Regions from separate parts of the Enterobacter sp. DVT3837 genome, predicted to be linked through region 4. Evidence: predicted binding sites of a transcription regulator. Region 4 holds the regulator's gene; each other region holds the start of a gene.
What was found. The regulator CRP, encoded in region 4, controls carbon source genes, mostly activating them, when cyclic AMP is high. The targets are predictions, from matches to a motif close to ATGTGANNNNNNTCACAT.

Region 1 (3,094 bases), 950 kb from region 4:
CCGTGCGCTCGGTGATTTGCAGTCTCCGGAGTGGGTGGGTAAAGAGTGTGCCGAACGCACGCTGTCACGCCTGTCACCGCGCAAACTCTCCACCATGAAAGCCCCGGTGATTTTTGCCAATGAAGTGGCGACCGGCCTGTTTGGTCACCTGGTCGGGGCAATTGCCGGTGGCTCTGTGTACCGTAAATCAACCTTCCTGCTCGACTCACTGGGCAAGCAGATCCTGCCGGAATGGCTGACCATCGAAGAACACCCGCATCTGCTGAAAGGACTGGCCTCCACACCGTTCGACAGCGAAGGCGTGCGCACGGAACGTCGCGACATCGTCAAAGACGGCGTGCTGACCCAGTGGCTGTTGACCAACTACTCCGCGCGCAAGCTGGGGCTGAAAAGCACCGGTCACGCGGGCGGTATCCATAACTGGCGTATCGCCGGACAGGGCCTCAACTTTGCGCAAATGCTCAAAGAGATGGGCACCGGTCTGGTGGTGACCGAACTGATGGGCCAGGGCGTAAGTGGTATTACCGGGGATTACTCTCGCGGTGCGGCGGGCTTCTGGGTGGAAAACGGCGAAATCCAGTATCCGGTAAGCGAAATTACCATCGCCGGAAACCTGAAAGATATGTGGCGCAATATTGTTACGGTCGGTAACGATATTGAAACACGTAGCAATATACAGTGTGGTTCTGTACTTCTGCCGGAAATGAAAATCGCCGGCCAGTAATACCCGTAAAGGCGTTTTAATAATAAAAAAGGAAGTGAGCAATGCGTAAACATCTGTTAGCGATCGTCGCGGCTTCAACGCTGGTTATTGGCTCTTCTGCGTTTGCTGCCGATCTTGAAGAAGACATGGGCACCCTCGGTCAAAACCTGAAGGTGGTGCAGAAAACCGACAATGCGGCGGAAATGAAAGACGCACTGACCAAAATGCGTGAAGCGGCGCTGGACGCCCAGAAAGCGACACCGCCGAAGCTGGAAAGCAAAGCGGCAGACAGCGCGGAAATGAAAGATTACCGCCACGGTTTTGATATCCTGGTCGGCCAGATTGACGGTGCGCTGAAGCTGGCGAACGAAGGTAAAGTGAAAGAGGCGAAGGCGGCGGCCGAGCAGTTCGTGACCACCCGCAATACCTACCACCAAAAATACCGCTAACAGAGACTGCATCTGACACAACAGCAAGGCGAGGGCGAAATGCCCTCGCTTTTTTTATGCGTCGTAATAAGTAAACCCTATCGCTGTCACATTTCTGCGACTCCCTTGCCAGATGTTTTCGTTTTCTTCCCTGCCGTTTTGCCAATGGATTGCGTGATATTCATCACGTAAATCCAGCGAATTGTCATTATTCACCGCATTTATGTGGCACAGATCACTGCTGCGGCTCGCCTTTCCACTTCGAAGTGGAAAACAACTCGCTACAAACATTTCCCACCCAACGTTAGTTTTATTCCAGAGCCATTAACGGGGTAAGACGAGTGATTAACGGAGCGGTAATGAACGACGTTGGGGATCAGGCGAAGCAAACAGAGCAGCTCGCTAACACCATGCTGCAGCAGGTTTATGACCTGCTGGCCCGGCACAACATCATCCCCAACGCAGTACAGGAACAGATGCTGACCTCCCACGTTCGCGCAATGGCGCACCGGTCGGTGACCGGCGAGCCGCTGCCGGAGGTTGAAGCGGAACTGTTTGACGAAATTTCACCGGATTCAATGCGGCTCGCCCGTGAAGTGGTCGCGCAGTTTGGCAATCTTCCTGATGAAGAAGCCTGGCTGCTCTCCGTTCACTTTGAAGTCGCAAAAGACAACCTTTAAGGAGCAATACATGGAACAGATTACAGTCGTGATTGGCGATCGCCTGGGTAAAGGTCAGAAAGTGGCTGCAGGTGTGGAAAAAGCCGGTGGACGCGCGGTTGTCGTACCGGGTATGGCGGCAGACATGAAGCTGGGCGACGTCATGAAAGCGGAAAACGCCACCTTCGGCATCTCCTTCTGCGGCAGCGGCGGCGCGGGTGCCATTACTGCACAAACCAAATATGGCTACAAGGCCAAATACGGTATGCGTTCAGTGGAAGAGGGCGTGACCGCTATCAACGAAGGCTGCAACGTGCTGGGCTTTGGCTTTATGGATAAAGAAGAGCTGGGCGAGCGTCTGGTACAGGCGTGGCAGAAGAAATACGGCGCATAAGCATGAAAGAACAATTCACGACCACGGTGAGAGTGAAGGGGAAAGGCGACGCCAAAGCGCGCGCCTTTGCCGATGCGCTCAACCACGTTCAGGCCGCGGTGATGAAAGCGTCACCGCATATCTTACTGCGTATTGAGCCACAGGATGTGCAGGTCGTTCAGGCGCAAGAAGCGGTGCGTAAAGAAGCGTTTCTGTTCTTCTTTTTGCGCCGGGAAAGACGGACCTACAGCGTGGAGCTGGATGTGACCGTCAACGTGACCGCCATCAATCTCGATCGGGTGGATTTCGTCACGCAACGCTGATTATTCATAAAAGGGCAGACTGATGTTCTTAATTATATTAATAAAATCGCTCATCATTGGCGGCCTGGTAGGCGTCGGTGTCGGAGCCGGGGCTGCACGCATGTTTCATGCGCCTACCACACAGGGTATGGGCGCGTTTCGTACGTTGGGAGAACTGAACTCCTGCGAAGGGGATCCGGCTTCTCACTTCTCCTTTGGGTTAGGCTTCTTCTTTAACGCCTGGGCCTCTTCCGTGGCCGCAGGTGCCTTCACACAGGACGTAGACCACCGCATCATCCCGAACTGGGGTGCTGCTGCACTGATGATCAAAAACCGCAACGTCGGCGAAACGCTGCATGATCCCCGCAAAATGGCGATTGCCTGCGGCATCATCGGCATGATTGTCGTCACCTTCCTTAACTTGACTGCCTCGTCTGTTCCGGCCGCACTGCAGGTCACCGCCGTGAAGGTACTGGTACCGGCGGCAAACCTGCTGGTGAATACCGTGATGCCGGTGATCTTCTGGCTGGCGGCCATCGACGCGGGCAAAAAGTCGGGCTTCTGGGCCACCATTTTCGGCGGCGCGGCGCAACTGATTATGGGGAACGCCGTACCGGGCCTGGTACTGG
Region 2 (3,094 bases), on a different contig from region 4:
CAAACACTTTGCACTTCACCCGATCTTCCCGACACACCCATTCGCCATAATTATCATTAACGCCTTATAAAACAATAACCTTAATATTTATATGGATTATGGTAATGATGACCTCTTCGCGTTTTACTCGCTGGATAACATTGTTTGCGCTGGCAGCCACCGTCGCGGTTGCGCTTCCTGCCCGTGCAAACACCTGGCCACTTCCACCACCGGGCAGCAAGGTCGTGGGGGAAAACCGCTTTCATGTGGTTGAAAACAATGGTGGCTCGCTGGAAGCGATTGCCAAAAAATATAACGTCGGTTTTCTGGCGCTTCTTCAGGCGAACCCTGGCGTGGACCCTTATGTACCGCGTGCGGGCAGCGTACTCACCATCCCGTTGCAAACAATCCTGCCGGACGCCCCGCGCGAGGGGATCGTCATAAATCTGGCAGAATTACGTCTCTATTATTACCCACCGGGTAAGAATGAAGTTACTGTCTACCCTATCGGTATTGGTCAGTTGGGCGGTGATACCCTGACGCCAACGATGGTTACCACAGTATCAGATAAGCGCGCTAACCCAACCTGGACACCCACGGCTAATATTCGTGCCCGTTATAAAGCACAGGGCATCGACCTTCCGGTTGTTGTCCCGGCAGGACCTGACAACCCAATGGGTCACCACGCGATTCGCCTGGCGGCTTACGGTGGTGTCTATCTGTTGCATGGAACGAATGCAGACTTTGGCATCGGCATGCGCGTCAGCTCCGGCTGTATTCGTCTGCGTGATGACGATATCAAGACGCTTTTCAACGTCATCACACCGGGAACCAAGGTGAATATTATCAATACGCCGATTAAAGTCTCGGAAGAGCCGGGTGGCGTGCGACTGGTAGAAGTTCACCAGCCATTATCGAAAAACATCGGCGATGACCCGCAGACATTGCCCATTAACCTGAATGCCGCAATGGTAAGTTTTAAAACGAATACCAGCACCGATGGCGTAGTCATGGAGCGCGCAATGGAGGCCCGGTCGGGAATGCCAACCGATGTCACCCGACATCACAACGTCGCTTCACAGGCGATGTAAACGCACAGATAAGAAAAACGCCCTGCTCATGCAGGGCGTTTTTTTATTGCAGTGGCATAAATGAGGGTTCAGCCGGGCTTATTTGTAGATAACAGCAGTGCCGTGCAGCGTGTTAGGACCGGTAACAGAGGTGATGCGGTAAGATTTTGCACCCATCTCTTGTGCTTTTTGCGCCAGCTGATCTTCCAGGGAGCCCAGGTTAGTACCGGCAGACGCAGAGATAGTGCCAACTTTATGCTGATCTACAGGGGTGGATTGCACCTGTACAGCTGCAAAGCTTGCGAATGAAAGTGAACTCAGGACTGCGGCAGCGATGAGGGTTTTTACGTTTTTCATGATGTTTACCTTTAGCAGATGAATTTGGAGGTCGTTAATCATTTAGTTAACGATCGATAGGTAAATGATAAGTGTGATCCAGGTCACGCGTCAACATAATTTTATAACGAGCATTAACTTATTTTTAAAGTCGTTATTTTTCATACGCATATGATTAATTTATTTTTAAGCATTCTGCACTGGTGGTGGGTTGCGTTTATTTTTATAATGGTCATTCACCAAACCAACAGAGGACCAACGGCAAATGACAACCGATGTCACGAGTTGTGCGAAGAAAAGCCGTGGCCGACCAAAAGTGTTTGACAGGGATGCAGCGCTTGATAAGGCCATGACTCTCTTCTGGCAACATGGGTATGAAGCTACTTCGCTCTCCGATCTGGTAGAAGCTACCGGAGCCAAAGCGCCGACGCTGTATGCCGAATTTACCAATAAAGAGGGGCTGTTCAGGGCAGTGCTGGACAGATACATTTCGCGCTTTGCAGCGAAGCACGAAGCCCAACTTTTTTGTGAAGAGAAAAGCGTTGAACAGGCGCTACGGGACTTTTTCACTACCGTCGCCACTTGCTTCACCAGTAAAGATACGCCTGCGGGCTGCTTTATGATTAACACCTCTGCCACCCTTGCGGCGTCCTCTAAAGAGATCGCTAAAACGGTGAAGTCGCGTCATGCCATGCAGGAGGAGACGCTAAGTGCGTTTCTGGCACAGCGTCAGCAGCGTGGTGAAATTCCCGCGCATTGCAATCCACAGATACTGGCGCAATACCTGAGCTGTATTTTGCAGGGGATGTCGATAAGCGCACGTGAAGGCGCAACGCTGGAAAAACTGCAGAGTATTACCGACACCACCCTACGACTGTGGCCTGAACTACTCAAAATCTGAAGCAAAAAAAAAGCTCCTCAGCCTGAGCGCATGAGGAGCTAAATTCAGAGAACATCTTTTTTACACTTTGTTATTCAGAACCAGCTGACCATTTCCATCCAGTGGAATTTGTGTGCCAGGATCTTTATCCATGCGGATTTTGCCCTGCTGATCGCCAATTTTGTACGTCACGTCATAACCCAGCATTTTTTCCGACTTGTCATAGACGGTTTTACAGCGTTGCTGAGTCGTAGTGTAGGTATCATTATCCTGCATCGCGCCTTGCACCTGGTTACCGGCATAGCCGCCGCCCAGCGCGCCGACCACGGTCGCCACATCTTTACCCCGACCACCACCAAACTGGTGACCAATCACGCCCCCCGCTACCGCACCCAGAACAGAACCGGCAATGCGGTTTTCATCCTGTACCGGACGACGGTGCGTCACGGAGACGTTGCGGCACTCCTGACGAGGGGTTTTCACGGTTTCTTTAATCGGTGTAGCAGAAACCACCTGTGCATACTGCGGGCCGCGATCTAATACGTTGAGACTGGCAACGGCAGCCACACCTAACGCAGCCGCGACGCCAATCCCTATACCCGCCAACATTGATTTATTCACGGGACTTCCTCCTTTGTTGCTATTGGTAACAATTTTGCAATGGAGACAAGGCTTCGCCAATAAGATAAAGGATCAAAAAAGGGGCGTTGAGAGGAGATATATTGTATTTAGGAGAACTCTTAAGCACTCAATCTATGATGAGCAGCATGATATGCTAAAAACTCCCTCCGGAGGACCCGGAGGGCGTGAAAGATTAGTGCAGCTTAAG
Region 3 (3,094 bases), on a different contig from region 4:
GAAATACCATGTCCCGCTGATGCCGCGTGCAATGGCCCCGACGTTGAAGTGGGAGAGGTCAGCACGTGCACAGGCGGCAGCCAGCGGCAGCAGAGCAAAAGCCAGCGCGTCTTCGTCCAGCCCCGTTGCCTGTTTCAGCATCGTGACCTGCTCCGCCGTCAGCAGGGCGGGGAAATGCTCATCCGCCAGAATCGGGGTCAGAGCGGTTTGCAAATTCTCGGCAAGCTGGGCGAAAGCAGCTTGAAAACGTGGATGCATTGCGTTTGCCTCATAAAGGTTAATGGATCGGTAGTTTACGGAGCCGATGGGGCTTTATATGTGATCCAGTTCTCAATATGTATGCAACTTATGAAATCAAAATGAAATTTGCGCGACGCATCGCAAATTTTAGCCCATTACCGCCAGAATCAGCGGGAAAATGAACGGGGCCAGCAGGGAGGTGATGATCCCGCAAATGACCAGTGCCAGTGAGCTAAACGCCCCTTCCTGATAATCCAGTTCTGCACAGCGTGCTGTCCCCAGTGCGTGCGATGCTGTCCCCATTGCCAGGCCCCGCGCAGCTTTGGTATGAATGCGCATGCCATTGAGCAGAGTATGTCCAAACACAGCACCCAAAATACCAACGAAAATCACACACATGGCGCTGATGGCTGGAATCCCTCCAAGGCTACCGCCAACCGCCATCGCAATTGGCGTGGTGACGGATTTTGGCAGGATAGAGGCTGCAATTTGTGGAGACGCTCCCATCAGCAGCGCTACCGACGTCCCGGTGATCATTGCCACCAGACTGCCCACAAAGCAGATCGTAATGATGGACTTCCAGCGAGCGCGGATCTGGTGAAGTTGCTCATATAAAGGAAAGGCGAGCGCCACAACGGCGGGCTGTAGCAAATCATTCAAAATTTTGCTGCCGGCAAAATAGCGTTCGTAAGGAATGCCGGTGAGAAGCAGGAATGGAATGATCACCACCATGGCCACCAGCAGTGGATTCAACAGCGGCATTTTGAAACGTGCGGCAAGTTTGCGTGCGGCGAAGAACACCACCAGCGTTAACGGTAGCGACCACCAGATATTGGCTATCATTTTTTTGTTTTCTCCCCGACAACTTTACGTTCGCCATGCACCAGATGAGAGCTCCAGCTCACGACCAGGAAAACCACCAGCGTACTGACCGCACAGGAGACAACGATCGGGCCGAACTGGGCTTTAAGCAAATCAAAATACTGCATGACCCCGACGCCGATAGGCACGAAAAGCAGCGCCATATAGCGAATAAGGACGAAGCAGCCAGGGTTGACCCACTTAGCGGGTAGAATTTGCAACGCCAGTAATACAAACAGGATTAGCATACCGATAATGCTACCGGGGATCGTGATGGGCAGCAGCGACGCGATGAAAATCCCGGCATACAGGCAGGCATAAATCAGGACGAATGCACGCAGATATTGCCAGATAATGTTCAATGATTTGCTCATGGAGAAAGTCCTTGCTGAAACGCATTCATCATACAATTAAACCTGAAAATGTGCCATGGATCACATCATGAATTTTGAGCATACCAGACATTCCAGAATGGAACGTCGGGCTTTCCACATACATACAGAGCAGATACTATAGCGCGTCTTTTTTCACAGGTACTGATATGCGTGTTTTACTGGCCCCAATGGAAGGCGTGCTCGACTCTCTCGTGCGCGAGCTTCTGACCGAGGTGAACGACTACGATCTCTGCGTGACGGAGTTTCTGCGCGTGGTCGATATGTTGTTGCCAGTAAAATCCTTCTACCGACTTTGCCCCGAGCTGCACAACCAGAGCCGTACCTCCTCCGGCACGCTGGTACGTATTCAGCTGCTCGGCCAGTACCCCGAATGGCTGGCGGAAAACGCCGCCCGCGCGGTTGAGCTGGGCTCTTACGGGGTGGATCTCAACTGCGGCTGTCCGTCGAAGCTGGTGAACGGCAGCGGCGGTGGGGCGACACTGCTGAAAGATCCAGAACTCATTTACCGCGGTGCGAAGGCGATGCGTGAAGCTGTTCCTGCGCATTTGCCGGTGACGGTAAAGGTGCGTCTGGGCTGGGACAGCGACTCCAGGCAGTTTGAAATTGCCGATGCTGTACAGCAGGCCGGTGCCACGGAGCTGGTGGTGCATGGTCGCACCAAAGAAGATGGCTACAAAGCCGAGCGTATTAACTGGCAGGCGATCGGTGAGATCCGTAAAAGGCTGACTATTCCTGTTATCGCCAACGGTGAAATCTGGGATTACGAGAGCGCGCAGGCATGTCTGAAAGAGACAGGCTGCAATGCGGTGATGATCGGCCGCGGCGCGCTTAACGTACCTAACCTCAGCCGGGTGGTAAAATATAACGAACCGCGAATGCCGTGGGCAGACGTCGTCACGCTGCTGCAAAAATACAGTCGTCTGGAAAAACAGGGTGACACCGGGCTATATCATGTCGCGCGCATTAAACAGTGGCTGAGTTATTTGCGCAAAGAATATAGCGAGGCGTTGGGGCTGTTTCAGGAGATCCGCACACTACAAACGTCTGGTGATATTGCGCGGGTTATTCAATCAAAATAATAAATATGAATATATAATTAATTCATTTAGTGAATATTTTTCCAATTATGTAAATGTTTAACAATGTCCCCATTGCCACGCATTCCTAAAAAAATAAACAGCATTAAGCGTAATTTTCGCCTTTATTTTTTGAGTGTGTGGCGTAATGAAACGTTCTCTTATTTTATCTCTGAGTCTCCCCCTTGCTTTTATTCTGGTGGCCTGCGCGCCGGAACATACCACGGTATCTCCCCTGAATACGCAATCAGTAACAGCGTCGGTTAACACAACACTCCATCCTTCAGCATGGCCGAAAAATGAGTGGTGGAAAGACTATAACGATCCTGAGCTTAATTCGCTGATTGCCAAAGCGCTGAATGACGCCCCGGATATGCAAATTGCCCGCCAGCGCATTACGCTTGCCGAGGCTCAGGCAAAAGCCGCTATGGCTGCCGACGGTCCGCAAATTGATTTTTCAGCTGATGCAGAACGCCAGAAAATGTCTGCTGAAGGGCTTATGGGACCCTTTGCGATTACCGA
Region 4 (3,094 bases):
CGCCAGGGTATAACCTTCCGGCACGTGAAAGTGCAGCGTGACGCCCGCAATAATCAGCCCGGCCATAGTTCCCCCCGCCCGGTGCAGAATACGCACGCGCGTGGCGCCATAGCCGTTCTGGGTGACAAACAGCACGGTCATTAAGATCCAGTAGGGTTTAGGTAGATGCAGCGCCATGCCCATCAGGCTGGCGGTACTGAGCATGACGCTAATCCGTGCGGCGTTGCGCAGAGCGGACGATTTAAGAGACAGATAGCTTCTGAGCGCCGGCAATAACGGCAGACGTTTTTGTTTATCCGCCATGAGATCGCGGGGATAAAGCGGGCGTTGGGTGCGCAACACGCGGGCGATACGGCTGAAATGCCAGGCGGCAAACTGGCCCACCGGGTTGTCCTCATGCTGGCGGGCGATTTTCTCCAGCGTGCCGAGTTGTTTGTCCATGTTAAAACGCGTGGGATAGCGGTGATATAAAATGTCATCAGCCAGCACCCGCAGACGCGCAGAGACGGTTTGCGCATTCCAGCGGATCACCGCTTCGGCATGGCTGCGCTCGACCAGCTTTTGCACCTCCTGAGGATGATGCAGGCTCACGGAGATATGTTCTTGCAGATCCAGCCCCACCTGGAAGATACGCAGCAGCCGTTTGTATTCGTGATTCTTGTTGGCGGCGAGCATGTGTAGTTGCTGATAACACTGGCTTATCAGATCCACCACCTTTTGCTGGCGCGTCAGCAGCGGCGGTAACGATTTTTCCGGATCGGTATGCTGGGTGAGCAGGGTGTATTTGGCCTCGCAGTAATCCGCAAGTTGCACATAGAGCAGGCTCAATGATTCACGCAGGGGCTGTTCCCGCCACAGCCAGAACCAGAACCAGTTAAACAGCCCATACCACAGCGTACCCAGGGCGTAGATCAGTAGCGGCTCCCACACCGGCATGTTACCCGCGAGGCTCAGCGTGAAGATGGCCGCTATCAGTGAGGCGGGAAGCAGGCGCGCATGAAGGGAACTGATTTCAGCGGTGACGCCGAGCGTCATCGCCAGCACGGTCAGGATTAACGGCAGCGGAATATCGCGGGCGAGTAAGAGCTGCACGGCGAGGCTACAGCCAGCAAACAGCGAGCCGCCAATAATCAGACGTTTAAAAAAGCGCTTATGCGGTGTGTCCAGGCCAGCAATGTTGCAGCAGGCGGGCACGAGAGAAAACAGCAGACCTTGCTGAAGATGTCCGAGGATCAGACCGATGGCCACAGGAAGACACAACACCAGCGTTTGTCGCAGTGCATAGTTAACTTCCGGGTGATAAATCAGCCTGCGCCACATGGGGAAGAGAGACAAAAACGGCGTGACACCTTGCGATGGCACGCCGTTTGAGTGGAATTAACGCGTTCCGTAGACCACGATGGTTTTACCGTGGGCGGAGATCAGGTTCTGATCTTCCAGCATTTTCAGAATACGGCCCACTGTTTCACGGGAGCAGCCGACGATCTGGCCGATCTCCTGACGGGTAATTTTAATCTGCATGCCGTCAGGGTGGGTCATCGCATCGGGTTGTTTTGCCAGGTTAAGCAGAGTCTGCGCGATACGACCGGTAACGTCCAGGAAGGCGAGGTTACCCACTTTCTCAGATGTAACCTGCAGACGGCGAGCCATCTGGGAAGAAAGACGCATCAGGATATCAGGGTTAACCTGAATCAACTGACGGAATTTCTTGTAAGAAATTTCAGCCACTTCACATGCTGTCTTTGCACGAACCCAGGCACTACGTTCCTGGCCTTCTTCAAACAGGCCCAGTTCACCGATGAAATCGCCCTGGTTCAGATAAGAAAGGATCATCTCTTTCCCTTCTTCATCTTTGATCAGCACTGCCACCGAGCCTTTTACGATGTAATACAACGTTTCCGCTTTTTCACCCTGGTGAATCAGCGTGCTCTTCGATGGGTACTTATGAATGTGGCAATGAGACAAGAACCATTCGAGAGTCGGGTCTGTTTGCGGTTTGCCAAGCACCATGCGCTGTTATCCTCTGTTATAAGCTGTCACCAGAGTCATCAGATGCATCCGGACTCTGGGGTTGCAATCGAATTCTTACCCATACCCTGGGAAGTCGGCTATCGTAACGTTTCGCAGCCAGTAAAGTTTGATGTCCTCTGCATACATGTGTAACGTCAATGTATTACTGTAGCATCCTGAGTGTTTTAGCATAGCTTTCGCCGCGTGTCTCCTGGTGTCTCGCTTCAGCATGATGCAGGTCGCCTTCCATTGCGAGAAATGTAACGCACGCGTAATCTGTCACCAAAAATGCAACGTTGGAGTTAATGAATATGCAAGCGCGCGTGAAATGGGTTGAAGGTTTAACGTTCCTGGGCGAGTCCGCTTCAGGGCACCAGGTTTTGATGGATGGTAACTCCGGCGATAAAGCACCAAGCCCGATGGAGATGGTATTGATGGCTGCCGGTGGATGCAGCGCGATTGATGTGGTCTCGATTCTGCAAAAAGGCCGTCATGATGTAACGGATTGCGAAGTTAAACTCACATCGGAACGTCGTGAAGAGGCGCCACGCCTGTTCACCCATATTAACCTGCACTTTGTGGTCACCGGTAAAGACCTGAAAGACGCGGCCGTTTCACGCGCGGTGGACTTGTCTGCGGAGAAATACTGCTCTGTGGCGTTAATGCTGGAGAAAGCGGTAAAAATTACACATTCGTATGAAGTGATCGAGGCGTGATTGATGGGGCATCGTGCGTGTTGATGCCCTCACCCTAACCCTCTCCCACCGGGAGAGGGAATATGATCACGCGATCTGCTTCCCTTCCATCAACCGCTGTACCAGCGGCGTCATGATGAGCTCCATCGCCAACCCCATTTTTCCGCCCGGCACCACTAATGTATTCATGTGCGAAATAAACGAGCCCTGCAGCATGGCCAGCAGCCAGGGGTAATCAATGCCTTCGAGGTTGCGGAAATGGATCACCACAAAGCTCTCATCCAGCGACGGGATGCTTTTGGCCGCGAATGGGTTGGAGGTATCGACTGTCGGTACTCGCTGGAAGTTAATATGGGTACGGGAGAACTGCGGCGTCAGGAAATTAATGT

Region 1: AC0XWG_RS04595 (glycine dehydrogenase) is a predicted target of CRP. The motif match lies at 1,355-1,372, and genes of this name have one in related genera.
Region 2: bhsA (multiple stress resistance protein BhsA) is a predicted target of CRP. The motif match lies at 1,478-1,495, and genes of this name have one in related genera.
Region 3: AC0XWG_RS15215 (CidA/LrgA family protein) is a predicted target of CRP. The motif match lies at 1,524-1,541, and genes of this name have one in related genera.

What each region holds. Positions count from the first base shown of each region.
Region 1 is NZ_JBWDLA010000001.1:935,854-938,947, reverse strand. It holds gene pmbA (metalloprotease PmbA) at 1-724, shown strand, start outside; gene cybC (cytochrome b562) at 766-1,152, shown strand; gene AC0XWG_RS04595 (glycine dehydrogenase) at 1,473-1,811, shown strand; gene AC0XWG_RS04590 (SFCGS family glycine-rich protein) at 1,822-2,184, shown strand; gene AC0XWG_RS04585 (DUF4312 family protein) at 2,187-2,486, shown strand; gene AC0XWG_RS04580 (DUF4311 domain-containing protein) at 2,509-3,094, shown strand, end outside.
Region 2 is NZ_JBWDLA010000002.1:1,331,933-1,335,026, forward strand. It holds gene ldtC (L,D-transpeptidase LdtC) at 105-1,070, shown strand; gene bhsA (multiple stress resistance protein BhsA) at 1,149-1,406, opposite strand; gene AC0XWG_RS21400 (TetR/AcrR family transcriptional regulator) at 1,651-2,286, shown strand; gene AC0XWG_RS21405 (glycine zipper 2TM domain-containing protein) at 2,347-2,886, opposite strand; gene AC0XWG_RS21410 (NAD(P)/FAD-dependent oxidoreductase) at 3,080-3,094, opposite strand, start outside.
Region 3 is NZ_JBWDLA010000002.1:62,432-65,525, forward strand. It holds gene cdd (cytidine deaminase) at 1-258, opposite strand, end outside; gene AC0XWG_RS15210 (CidB/LrgB family autolysis modulator) at 388-1,083, opposite strand; gene AC0XWG_RS15215 (CidA/LrgA family protein) at 1,080-1,475, opposite strand; gene dusC (tRNA dihydrouridine(16) synthase DusC) at 1,643-2,575, shown strand; gene mdtQ (multidrug resistance outer membrane protein MdtQ) at 2,721-3,094, shown strand, end outside.
Region 4 is NZ_JBWDLA010000001.1:1,886,574-1,889,667, forward strand. It holds gene AC0XWG_RS09145 (YccS/YhfK family putative transporter) at 1-1,320, opposite strand, end outside; gene crp (cAMP-activated global transcriptional regulator CRP) at 1,378-2,010, opposite strand; gene AC0XWG_RS09155 (OsmC family protein) at 2,322-2,726, shown strand; gene AC0XWG_RS09160 (phosphoribulokinase) at 2,793-3,094, opposite strand, start outside.